2 regions of the Thioalkalivibrio sp. AKL7 genome follow, and region 1 is predicted to be linked to the other one. Evidence: predicted binding sites of a transcription regulator. Region 1 holds the regulator's gene; the other holds the start of a gene.
What was found. The regulator FNR, encoded in region 1, switches genes on or off when oxygen is low (the NO sensors DNR and NnrR bind a similar motif). The targets are predictions, from matches to a motif close to TTGATNTANATCAA.
Positions count from the first base shown of each region.

Region 2: a site for FNR is predicted at 2,603-2,616, ahead of hemN (oxygen-independent coproporphyrinogen III oxidase). Genes of this name have one in related genera too.

Region 1 covers NZ_KB906951.1:50,823-55,863, forward strand. Annotated here, with positions in the region: gene G315_RS0109220 (hypothetical protein) at 1-210, shown strand, start outside; gene G315_RS0109225 (DUF2058 domain-containing protein) at 245-814, opposite strand; gene G315_RS0109230 (DUF2390 domain-containing protein) at 1,171-1,668, opposite strand; gene fnr (fumarate/nitrate reduction transcriptional regulator Fnr) at 1,661-2,392, opposite strand; gene G315_RS0109240 (cyclopropane-fatty-acyl-phospholipid synthase family protein) at 2,685-3,923, shown strand; gene G315_RS0109245 (hypothetical protein) at 4,056-5,041, shown strand, end outside.
Region 2 covers NZ_KB906947.1:475,903-480,943, forward strand. Annotated here, with positions in the region: gene gph (phosphoglycolate phosphatase) at 1-185, shown strand, start outside; gene hpnC (squalene synthase HpnC) at 235-1,104, shown strand; gene hemN (oxygen-independent coproporphyrinogen III oxidase) at 1,139-2,527, opposite strand; gene hpnD (presqualene diphosphate synthase HpnD) at 2,706-3,566, shown strand; gene hpnE (hydroxysqualene dehydroxylase HpnE) at 3,571-4,917, shown strand; gene G315_RS0102120 (SDR family NAD(P)-dependent oxidoreductase) at 4,914-5,041, shown strand, end outside.

The DNA of each region.
Region 1 (5,041 bases):
CAGCGAGCCGCCCCCCTGGTGATCGGTCTGACGGCCGTGGGTCTGCTGGCGCTAGGCTGCGGCAGCGGCGGCGAGCCGGAGGAGTCGGCCGGCCCCGCCCAGGGCCTGGAGCAGGGCGGCATCACGCCGCAGGACATGTCCAGTGACGAGGCGCGGCGCCCGCAGCAAAGCGGCATGCCCGCCGCGGACGTGAAGCGCGCAACCGACTGATTGGATCGCTGGCCTGCAGGGATTCCCCTGCGGGTCACCACATGAGGTCGTCGGGTACCACGTAGTCCTTGTATGGGTCGTCCGGGGCAGGTTCCGATCCGGTTTCGTCCTCGGCGGGGATGACCAGTGGCCATTCCGGATCGCGCTCGCGGATGCGGTCGGCGGTCTCGCGCGGGATGACCCGGAACCCCTTTTCCGGGCGCACATCCAGGCCGGCAAGCGCGGCGCGGCCGTCGGCCAGGCGCTTTTGCAGGTCGGCGGTCACCGGGAGGTGGCGGATCTGCCCGCCCTGCTGGAAGTGATAATCCAGCGCGGCATCGCCGGTGGGAATCGGCGCCAGGTGGGCGCTGACCAGTTCGCGGATCTGCGCGTGGCGTGCCCGGCGTTCGGCACGTTCCTGCTGTTCGCGGTTCTTCTGTCGCGAACGCTCGGCCTGCTCGGCCTTGCGCGCCTCGGCCACGCCCGGTTCCGGACCCGTGTTGCGGTCCTTCTTCTTCTTCGCGTTGCCTTTCTGGGCCTTGTGCTTTTGCGACTTGGCCTGGCGAACCTGTTTTTCGTCGACCAGCCCCGTTTTCAGGAGCTGACTGCGCAGATCATCCGACATGAATCCTGCCGTGTTCGGTCAATGGGTTAGGGAAACACTCATCCATGTACACGTTCGCGCTCGAGTCGCTTTTTCGTGCGAACAAGGCGCGGTGACTGCCGTGCAGTCATTCTGCACAAGGGAGCCGCAACGCCGTGCGCGCGCAAAAGCGGCCGAGCCCCTGCATTCAATAGCTTGTGGGGTTGGCACCCCAGGTTCCCCGATCCTGCGTTGCGCCGCTTGCAGGTAGAAGCCCCTACCTGCTGCGCACCGCGCCTTGGTTCGGAAAACCTGGGGTGCCAACGCGAACGTGTACATGGATGAGTGTTTCCCTAAGAGCATAGCCGGAATGCGCCCTTGCGTGCAGCACGCGCGGTTCAGGCGGCCATGAACTCGCGCAATCCGTCGCGGATCTCGGCGTCCGGCAGATCGGGGAACAGGGTGCGCAATCGGCGCTGGGGGTCGATGGCGAATGCGGGGGTGGTCTGCGGCGCCAGGTGCCGGGCCTCCGCGAGCAGTTGCAGGCCGGCGAGCCGCTCGCTTTGAAGCTCCAGTGCCAGCACCGCGCGGTAAAGCGCGTTGCGCTCGGGGGTGTGGAGCCGCCGGCGCAGTGCGCGGAGGCGTTCGGTGGAGGATGACTGCCAGCGCCGGGCCGTTTGCCGCAGTACGCGCCATTGCGAGGGTCTGAGGGGCTGCGGGTACCACAGGGCAAACAACGCGAGCATCACGTCCACGCCAAATTCGTCCTGCCAGCGCATCAAGCGCTCACGCGCGACGGGGTCGGTCCAGAGGCGGGCAGCGAAATCCCAGAAGGGGGCGAAGCCTGTGGCCAGTGGGGGTTTCCCTGGCTCCGGCTTGGGTCCGGGTTCAGGCACTGCTCGCGGCGGAGGTGAAGGTGACCCCGGCCGTGTTGCGCAGGCCGTCGGGCTGGAGGATCTCCAGGTCCCGGGTGTGCAGGTTGATTACGCCCTGGTTGCGCAGCTGAGTAAACAGCCGGCTGATGGTTTCCTGGGTCAGGCCCAGGTGGTTGGCGATGTCTGCCCGTGACATGGGCAGGTAGAACCGCTCGGGGGACAGGCCGCGGGCGCGATGACGCTCCGACAGGGCGATCAGGAAGGTCGCCAGACGCTGCTCCGCGGTACGTTGGCCGAGCAAGGCATGCAGGCTTTCGTCCTGGGCCAGTTCCTGACTCATCACGCTCATCATGTGCTGGCGGAAGGTCGGAAGGCGGCCGGCGAGGTCGTCGACATGGCCGTAGGGCACGGCGCAGACGCTGGTGGACTCCAGTGCAATGGCACTGACCGGGTGCTTGCCGGAGTGGATCGCGTCCAGCCCCAGGAGGTCGCCGGCCAGCGCGAAGCCGGTGATCTGTTCGGTCCCGTCATCGGAGATCAGCACCGTTTTCAGTGCCCCGGTGCGGACCGCGTACAGCGCTTCGAACTTGGTCCCCATGGTGAACAGGGGCGCACCCTTGGCGATCGGCCGGCGTTGCTGGACGATTTGGTCGAGTTGCCAGAGTTCATCCTGGGGCAGGCCCATGGGCAGGCAAAGCTGGCGCAGGGTGCAGTGCTGGCAGGCTTGGGTGGGTCGTAGCGTCATGGGTGCAGGGTAGCCGTTTTTTCGACGTTGGGGAAAGCGATCTTCGGGGTATGCCATCGGGCGCGGGAATGCGGTACTGTCCCCATGAGTTGTAGGCGATTACAGAAGGGATTGCCGTCGGTCAGCCGGGCCGCACATCAAGATGTGCTCGGTGTCTTCTCCCTCCGGCGGCTGCGTGGACAATGCGAGACATCGGTTATTAGACTGAGTCTAGAGTCTGCGGCACGGTCACGTTCGGCGTTACGCGTGGGGGCTGAGAGACCCGACCGCTAGAACAAGGACAGGGGTAGAGATGATCGAGCGGTTACTGGAGCAGTACATACGCTACGGGACCTTCGTGCTGCGGCATCCGGATGGCCGTGAGCAGCGTTTCGGGAACGGGGCGCCGGAAATCACCATGCAGGTGCATGACAAGGCGGCGTTACGCAAGATTGGGCGCGACCCGGGTTTCCAGCTGGGCGAGACCTACATGGACGGCCTGTGGTCGCCCGGCCCCGAGGGCCTGCAGGTGTTCCTCGACGTGGCCATGCGCAACTTCGCGCCGATGTTCAAGCAGCGGGTCAACCCTGCAGTGCGCATGCTGCGGGCCCTGATCGAGCAGGGCAACAAGGTGGCGCGCTGTTACCAGAACATCGCCCATCACTACGACGTCGATGAGTGGCTTTATCGTCAGTTTCTGGACGAGGGCATGTTCTACAGCTGCGCCTATTTCGAGCGCCCGGATATGACGCTGGAAGAGGCGCAGCAGGCCAAGTGCGCGATGCTGCGGAAGAAGTTGATGCTGGAGCCGGGCATGCGGGTGCTCGACATCGGTTGCGGCTGGGGCGGTCTGGCCTTCCATCTCGCCGAGCATGCCGGTGTCCATGTGGATGGCGTGACGCTGTCGAAGGAGCAGTTGCGGGTTGCCCGTGACGAGGCCAAGCGTCGGGGACTCGAGGATCGGGTGCGGTTCCTCTATCAGGACTACCGCGAACACGACGACCAGTACGACCGCATCGTCAGCGTCGGCATGTTCGAGCATGTGGGCACGCCCAACTACGAGACGTTCTTCCGGCGCGTGCATGATCTGCTGAAGCCGGAAGGCATCGCGGTGCTGCACACCATCGGGCGCCAGGAGCCGCCTGGCACCTCCAACCCGTGGTTGAGCAAGTACATCTTTCCGGGCGGGTATACGCCGGCCCTGTCCGAGGTGATGGGCGCGCTGGAGCCCACGCCGCTGGACACCACCGATATCGAGTTCTGGCGCCTGCATTACGCCGAGACGCTGGCCGAGTGGTATCGCCGCTTCCAGGAGGTGCGGGGCGAGGCCGTCGAACGCTTCGATGAGCGGTTCTGCCGCATGTGGGAGTTTTACCTGGCGAGTTGCGAGGGCACTTTCCGCTGGTGGGGCCAGGTGGTCTTCCATGTGCAGATGGCCAAGCAGCAGGATGCGGTGCCGCTGACCCGCGATTACCTCTATCGTGACGATGCCCCCGAAGTGATCTCCACCCCGCCCGGGGAGGCCCGGGCACAGCCCAGCGACGCCGCCTGAAGGCGAGGGGAGCGATCCGGGGCCGATCCCGAAAGTACTGCAAAACTCGGGCGAACCGAACGCGCATTCCCTACACTAGTGGTCACGTTGCGGCCATGCCGGCGGTAACCACCCATTCCGGAGCAGGGGCGCGTGTTCGGTCGCTTTCGTAAACGCAGGGAGGCACAGGGCCAGGAAAGCCCGCAGGCCGGCGGACCGTCACAGGAGCACGTCCTGATCGAGGCGGCCGGGCGCAGCCGCATTACCGAGGTGGCCGCCACCGCACGGCGCGTACCCTGGTCGCTGAACTTCCTGCAGTTGCTGTGGGCCGCCGGGCCAGTCACGTTCCTGGCAATGCAGGGCGGCTACTTCCTCGGTTTCGGCCACGCCGCCCCGGCACAGAACTTCATCTTCTTTGCCGTTTACACCCTGCTGTTCGGGGTCATCGGCCTGGTCGCGCGTTTCGTTGCGGACGCCACACGGGGCAAGCGCCAGGAGCGCTCGCGCGATCAGCTGCGCAACACCATCGACTTGCTGCCGGATCTGCTGTTCGTCACCCGCGACCTGGCGATGGGCGAGATGACCCCGGACATGCGCCGGCGCAAGGCAGCCCAAGTCCTGCTGCACGAAGTGGATATCGCCCCCGAGGCCGTGGCGGTCGCGGTGCGCGAGATGACCGGCGATGCCAGCCTGGCGGCCGCCGCGGAGCAGATCGAGATTTATCGTCGCCTGGGTCTGCGCTCGCGCGTCGCGGATCTGGTGGATGCGACCGAGGACTCCCGGCTCGCGGCCCTGGAGAAGCTGCACCACGAGGCGCCGGAGGTTGCGGACCTCCTGCGCGACCGCCTGCGGGGCGTGGCGCCAACCCAGGAGGACGGTGTGCGCCGGGTGGATCAGTTCCTGGATCGACTGTTTTCCGCCGCGGACGCCGATGACCTGGCGCGCTGCACCCTCGACGACGTGCAAGCGATCTTTGTCCTCGCCTTCGAGTTGGAGAACGGACGCCAGATCAAGCGGCTGAGCTTCGAATGGTCGGGGGGCTGGCAGCTCGGGGCTGCCCTGGACCGCCTCGAATCCCAGGGCAACCGCTTCCGTGTGGCTCAGGCCGGGGTGGTCAGCCGCCTGCGCTCCCTCGGCAT
Region 2 (5,041 bases), on a different contig from region 1:
ATGCAGAACGCGACATCGCGGCCGGACGGGCCGCCGGCATGCCCACCCTGATCGCCAACTGGGGCTACATCGACGCCAACCAGCGTCCGGATCAATGGGGCGCCGATGCCGCCCTGGAACAGCCGAACGACTTCTGGGCCTGGTACGCCGACGGAGCCGCCACGGAGCCCGGGCTTGCGAGCTGAATTCGCCCACCTCGGCGCCCCGCACGCCGAAAATAGGGGCTGAGCACCCATGTCGCCTCGTATCCGTTCGGCCTACCGCCACTGTCGCCAGCGTGCCAAGGCGCATTACGAGAACTTCCCCGTGGCCTCCTGGCTGCTGCCCAGCCGTCTGCGCGGCCCCGTGGCGGCGATCTACTGCTTCGCCCGCGACGCCGACGACCTGGCCGACGAGGACCCGCGCCCGGTCGCCGAGCGGCGCCAGGCACTGTTGGCGATGCAGGAACGCGTGCAGATCCTGGAAGACCCCGCCGCCGAGCACGAACCCGAATGGATTGCCCTTGCCGACGCCCGCGCCCGCTTCGACCTCCCGGCCGCGCCGTTCTCCGACCTGATCGACGCCTTCCTGCAGGATCTGGAACAGACCCGCTATGCGACCTTCGGCGAGGTCATGGACTACTGCCGCCGCTCGGCCAACCCGGTGGGCCGGCTGATGCTGCACCTGAACGGCAACCCGACCGACGAGATGCTGGGGTACTCGGACGCCATCTGCTCGGCGCTGCAGCTGATCAACTTCTATCAGGACCTGCAGCAGGACCTGCGGGAGAACAACCGCATCTACCTGCCGCAGGAAGAGATGGACCAGTACGGCGTGACCGAAGCGATGCTGGCCACCGGGCAGACCACCTTCCAGCTACGCAACCTGATGCAGTTTCAATACGCCCGCGCCGACCGCCTGCTGCGCGCCGGGGCGCCGCTGGGCGGCCTGCTGCGCGGGCGCATGGGGCTGGAGATCCGGGCGATCATCAACGGCGGGGCACGCATCCTCTGGCGGCTGCGGCAGCAGGATGACGTCTTCGCCCGCCCGCGCCTGCGCACCCGCGACGCCTGGATCATCCTGAGCCACAGCCTGCGCCCGCGGCGGCGCACCCGGGCCCGCTGACGGGGCCTTTTGCATCAGGCGCGTTTCACCGCCGTCAGACCACCTTGCTGTAGCGCTGCGCGCTCTCCGTCTTCAGGTAGGCGTCGAAGGCCATGGCGACGTTGCGCAGCAGCAGGCGCCCGCGCGGCAGGATCTCCAGGCGCTCCGCGCCGATCCGTACCAGTCCATCGGCCTCCATGCCCTGAAGCCGCTCCAGTGCATCCCCAAGGACCTCGCCGAACACGATCCCGTGGCGCGCCTCGATCGCGGCGAATTCGATACGCGAATGGCACATCAGATCGGTAATCACGTCCCGGCGCAGCCGATCGTCGGCACTCAGTTCGAGCCCGCGAAAGACCGGCAGGCGCCCGGCATCCAGCCGCGCGTAATAGGCATCCAGCTCGCGCAGGTTCTGGCTGTAGGTGGCGCCCACCTTGCCGATGGCCGTCGGACCCAGTGCCACCAGGTCGTACTCCGCCCGTGTGGAATAGCCCTGGAAATTGCGCTGCAGCGTCCCGGCGCGCTGCGCCGTGGCCAGTTCGTCGTCCGGCAGGGCAAAGTGGTCCATGCCGATGTAGACATAGCCGGCATCGGTCAGGCGAGCGATGGTGGTCTCGAGGATCGCCAGCTTCTCCGCGGCGTCCGGCAGATCGCCCTCGCGGATCTGGCGCTGAGTCTTGAACATCTGCGGCAGGTGCGCGTAGTTGTAGATCGCCAGGCGCTCCGGGCGCAGCTCCAGCGCGCGTTCCAGGGTGGCGGTATAGGTCTCCACCGTCTGCAAGGGAAGGCCGTAGATCAGGTCCAGGTTGGTGGATTCGAAGCCGTTGGCCCGCGCCTGCTCCACCGCCCGCGCGGTCACCTCGAACGGCTGGATGCGGTTCACCGCCCGCTGCACGTTCGGGTCGAAATCCTGCACCCCGAGGCTGATCCGGTTAAAACCCAGCTCGCCCAGCAGCGGGATGGTCCCGGGCCGCACCGCGCGCGGATCAATCTCGATGGAGAACTCGCGGGCATCGCTTTCGTCCAGGCGGAAGTGCCTCGCCAGCGTCGCCATCACCCGGCGCAGATCGTCGTCGCCAAGATAGGTCGGCGTGCCGCCCCCGAAGTGCAGCTGCCCGACAGTGCGTTCCCGGTCGAACAGCTCGCCCTGCAGTTTGGCCTCGCGCTCCAGATACTGCAGGTAGCGCTGGGCGCGTTGGTAATTTCCGGTGATGACCTTGTTGCAGGCGCAGTAGAAGCACACCGTGTCGCAGAACGGCACATGCACATACAGTGACAGCGGCCGCGCCGGGTCCGCCCCGTTGGTGGCCTGCGCCGCCTCGGCATAGGCGCGGTCGTCAAAGCCCTCGTGAAACTGTGGCGCGGTGGGATACGACGTGTACCGCGGCCCGCTCACGTCGTAGCGGCGCAGGATTTCGGGGTCAAACACCAGGCGTTGTTCCATAGGGAGCTCCACAGCCGTGCGCCGCGCACTCGCGACCTTGGTTCTGCAGACTACGGCCGCACGCCGGGCCCGAGCTTGATACAGGTCAACAATCCGCCTTCAGGGCGCCCTCTCCCGCCCCCTGTGCTGCCTGTGCTAGCCTTCTCCTCCCTGTTCGACACCCGCCACGCGAGAGCGCATGTCCCCCGACGAGTATTGCGAGGAGAAGGCCGCGCAAAGCGGCTCCAGCTTCTACTACGCGTTCCGCTTTCTGGAGCCGGATCGCCGTCGCGCCATCACGGCGCTGTACGCCTTCTGCCGGGAAGTCGACGACATCGTCGACGAGGTGAGCGAGGAGAGCATTGCGCGCACCAAGCTCGACTGGTGGCGCCAGGAGATCGAACGCCTGTTCGCCGGCGAACCCCGCCACCCCATCACCCAGGCACTGCAGCCCCACATCGCCGCCTTCGACCTCGGCCGCGAGTATTTCGACGAGATCATCGACGGCATGCAGATGGATCTCGACTACGACAGTTACCCGGACTTCACCACGCTGTCGCTGTACTGCTACCGCGCCGCCAGCGTCGTGGGCATCCTGTCCGCTCATATCTTCGGCTACACCGACCGGCGCACTCTCAAGTACGCCCACGACCTCGGCATGGCGTTGCAGCTCACCAACATCCTGCGCGACGTGCACGAGGACGCCATGCGCGGCCGCGTGTACATCCCCATGGACGAGCTCAGCAAGCACGGAGTCAAGCCGGAGGAATTCCAGATCAACATCACCGACGACCGCCACCGCGCCCTGTTCGCGGAGCAGGCGGAACGGGCGCGACGCTACTACGAACGCGCCGAGGAACACCTCCCGGACGCCGACCGCTACGCCCAGCGCCCGGGCCTGATCATGGCAGCCATCTACCGCACCCTGCTCGACGAGATCGCGGACGATGGCTATCGCGTGCTGGAACACCGCGTACGCCTGACCCCGATCCGCAAGCTGTGGATCGCGTGGCGCACCGCGCGCCGCCTGAAGCGCGAACAACGCCGCCGCGCGGCCTGATGCCATGACCTCCAGCTCCCCCCCGGCCCCGGCGGTCGTGGTCGGCGCGGGCTGGGCCGGCCTGACCGCTGCGCTGGCGCTTGCTCGCGCCGGGCACCCCGTGCACCTGATCGAGGCCGGCAAGACCCTCGGTGGCCGTGCCCGCAACCTCGACCTGGACGGCACCCCGCTCGACAACGGCCAGCACATCCTGGTCGGGGCCTGCCAGCAGACCCTGCAGCAGATCCGTTCGGTCGGCATCAACCCCGAGCAGGCGTTTCAGGCCCTGCCCTTCGGCCTGCGCATGTTCGAGCCCACCGGCCGGCCGCAGGACCCGGCGTTCCAGCTGGAACCACGTTCGCCCCGGTTGCCCGCCCTGGCCGCCGCGCTTTACCGGGCGCTTGCGAAGCACTCCCTTGGTACACGCCTGCGTGCCCTGTCCGGCGCCGCCGCCATGTTGCACCGGCCCCTGCGCGACGATCTCCCCGTCCTCGACTGGCTGCGCCAGCGCCGTCAGCCCGACGCCCTCATTCGCAGCCTGTGGGACCCGTTGTGCCTGGCGGTGATGAACACCCCGCCCCGAACCGCCTCGGCCCGCATCTTCCAGAACGTCCTGCGCCTGGCACTCAACCATGGCCCGGAAGCCGCGCGCCTTCTCGTCCCCGCGCGGCCACTCGGCGAGCTGTTCCCGGAACCGGCTGTACAGGAACTCCGGGAGCGTGGCGCCAGAGTGGATCTTGGCCGCCGCATCACCGCCATTGAGCGCAGCACGACTCACGACGCCGCCCCCTACCGCCTGCGCGACCGCCAGGGCGTGGCGAGCCCGGCGCGCGGCGTGATCCTGGCGACCCCCCCAGCCGCCGCCGCTGCCCTGCTGCCACACGAAACCGGCTGGGAGGCCACGCACCAGGGCCTGAATGCCATGGGCGCCCGCAGCATCTGCACGGTCTACCTGCGCTATGCGCGGCGCCTTGAAGATCTTCCGCCACTACAGGGGCTGCTGGACCAGCATGGCCAATGGCTGATCGCCCGGCATGTCGCCGGGGCACCACACTGGCTGGCGGTCGTGATCTCCGCGGCCGACGACCTCGAACCGTTGACGGCGGATGCGCGATGGCGCACCGTCGCCCGCTCCCTGGCCCGAACCTTCCCCGAACTGGGCGAACCCGAGACCGGCCACAGCATTTGCGAACGCCGCGCGACGCTGGACGCGCAAGCCGGTCTGGATGCACGTCGCCCGCCGGCCCGCACGCCCTGGCCGGGGTGTTATCTGGCCGGGGATTACCTGACGCCTGCACTGCCGTCCACGCTCGAAGCGGCCGTACAATCTGGACTAGAATCGGCGCACCTGTACCTGGAGGACCATCCTTGACCGATCTCGATATTGCCCGTCTGCTCGCCTACCGCCCGGAACCCGGCGCCTTCGATGAACGCGTGATCCTGGTCACCGGGGCCGCCGACGGCATCGGCCGCGCGGTTGCCGAGGCCTGTGCCGC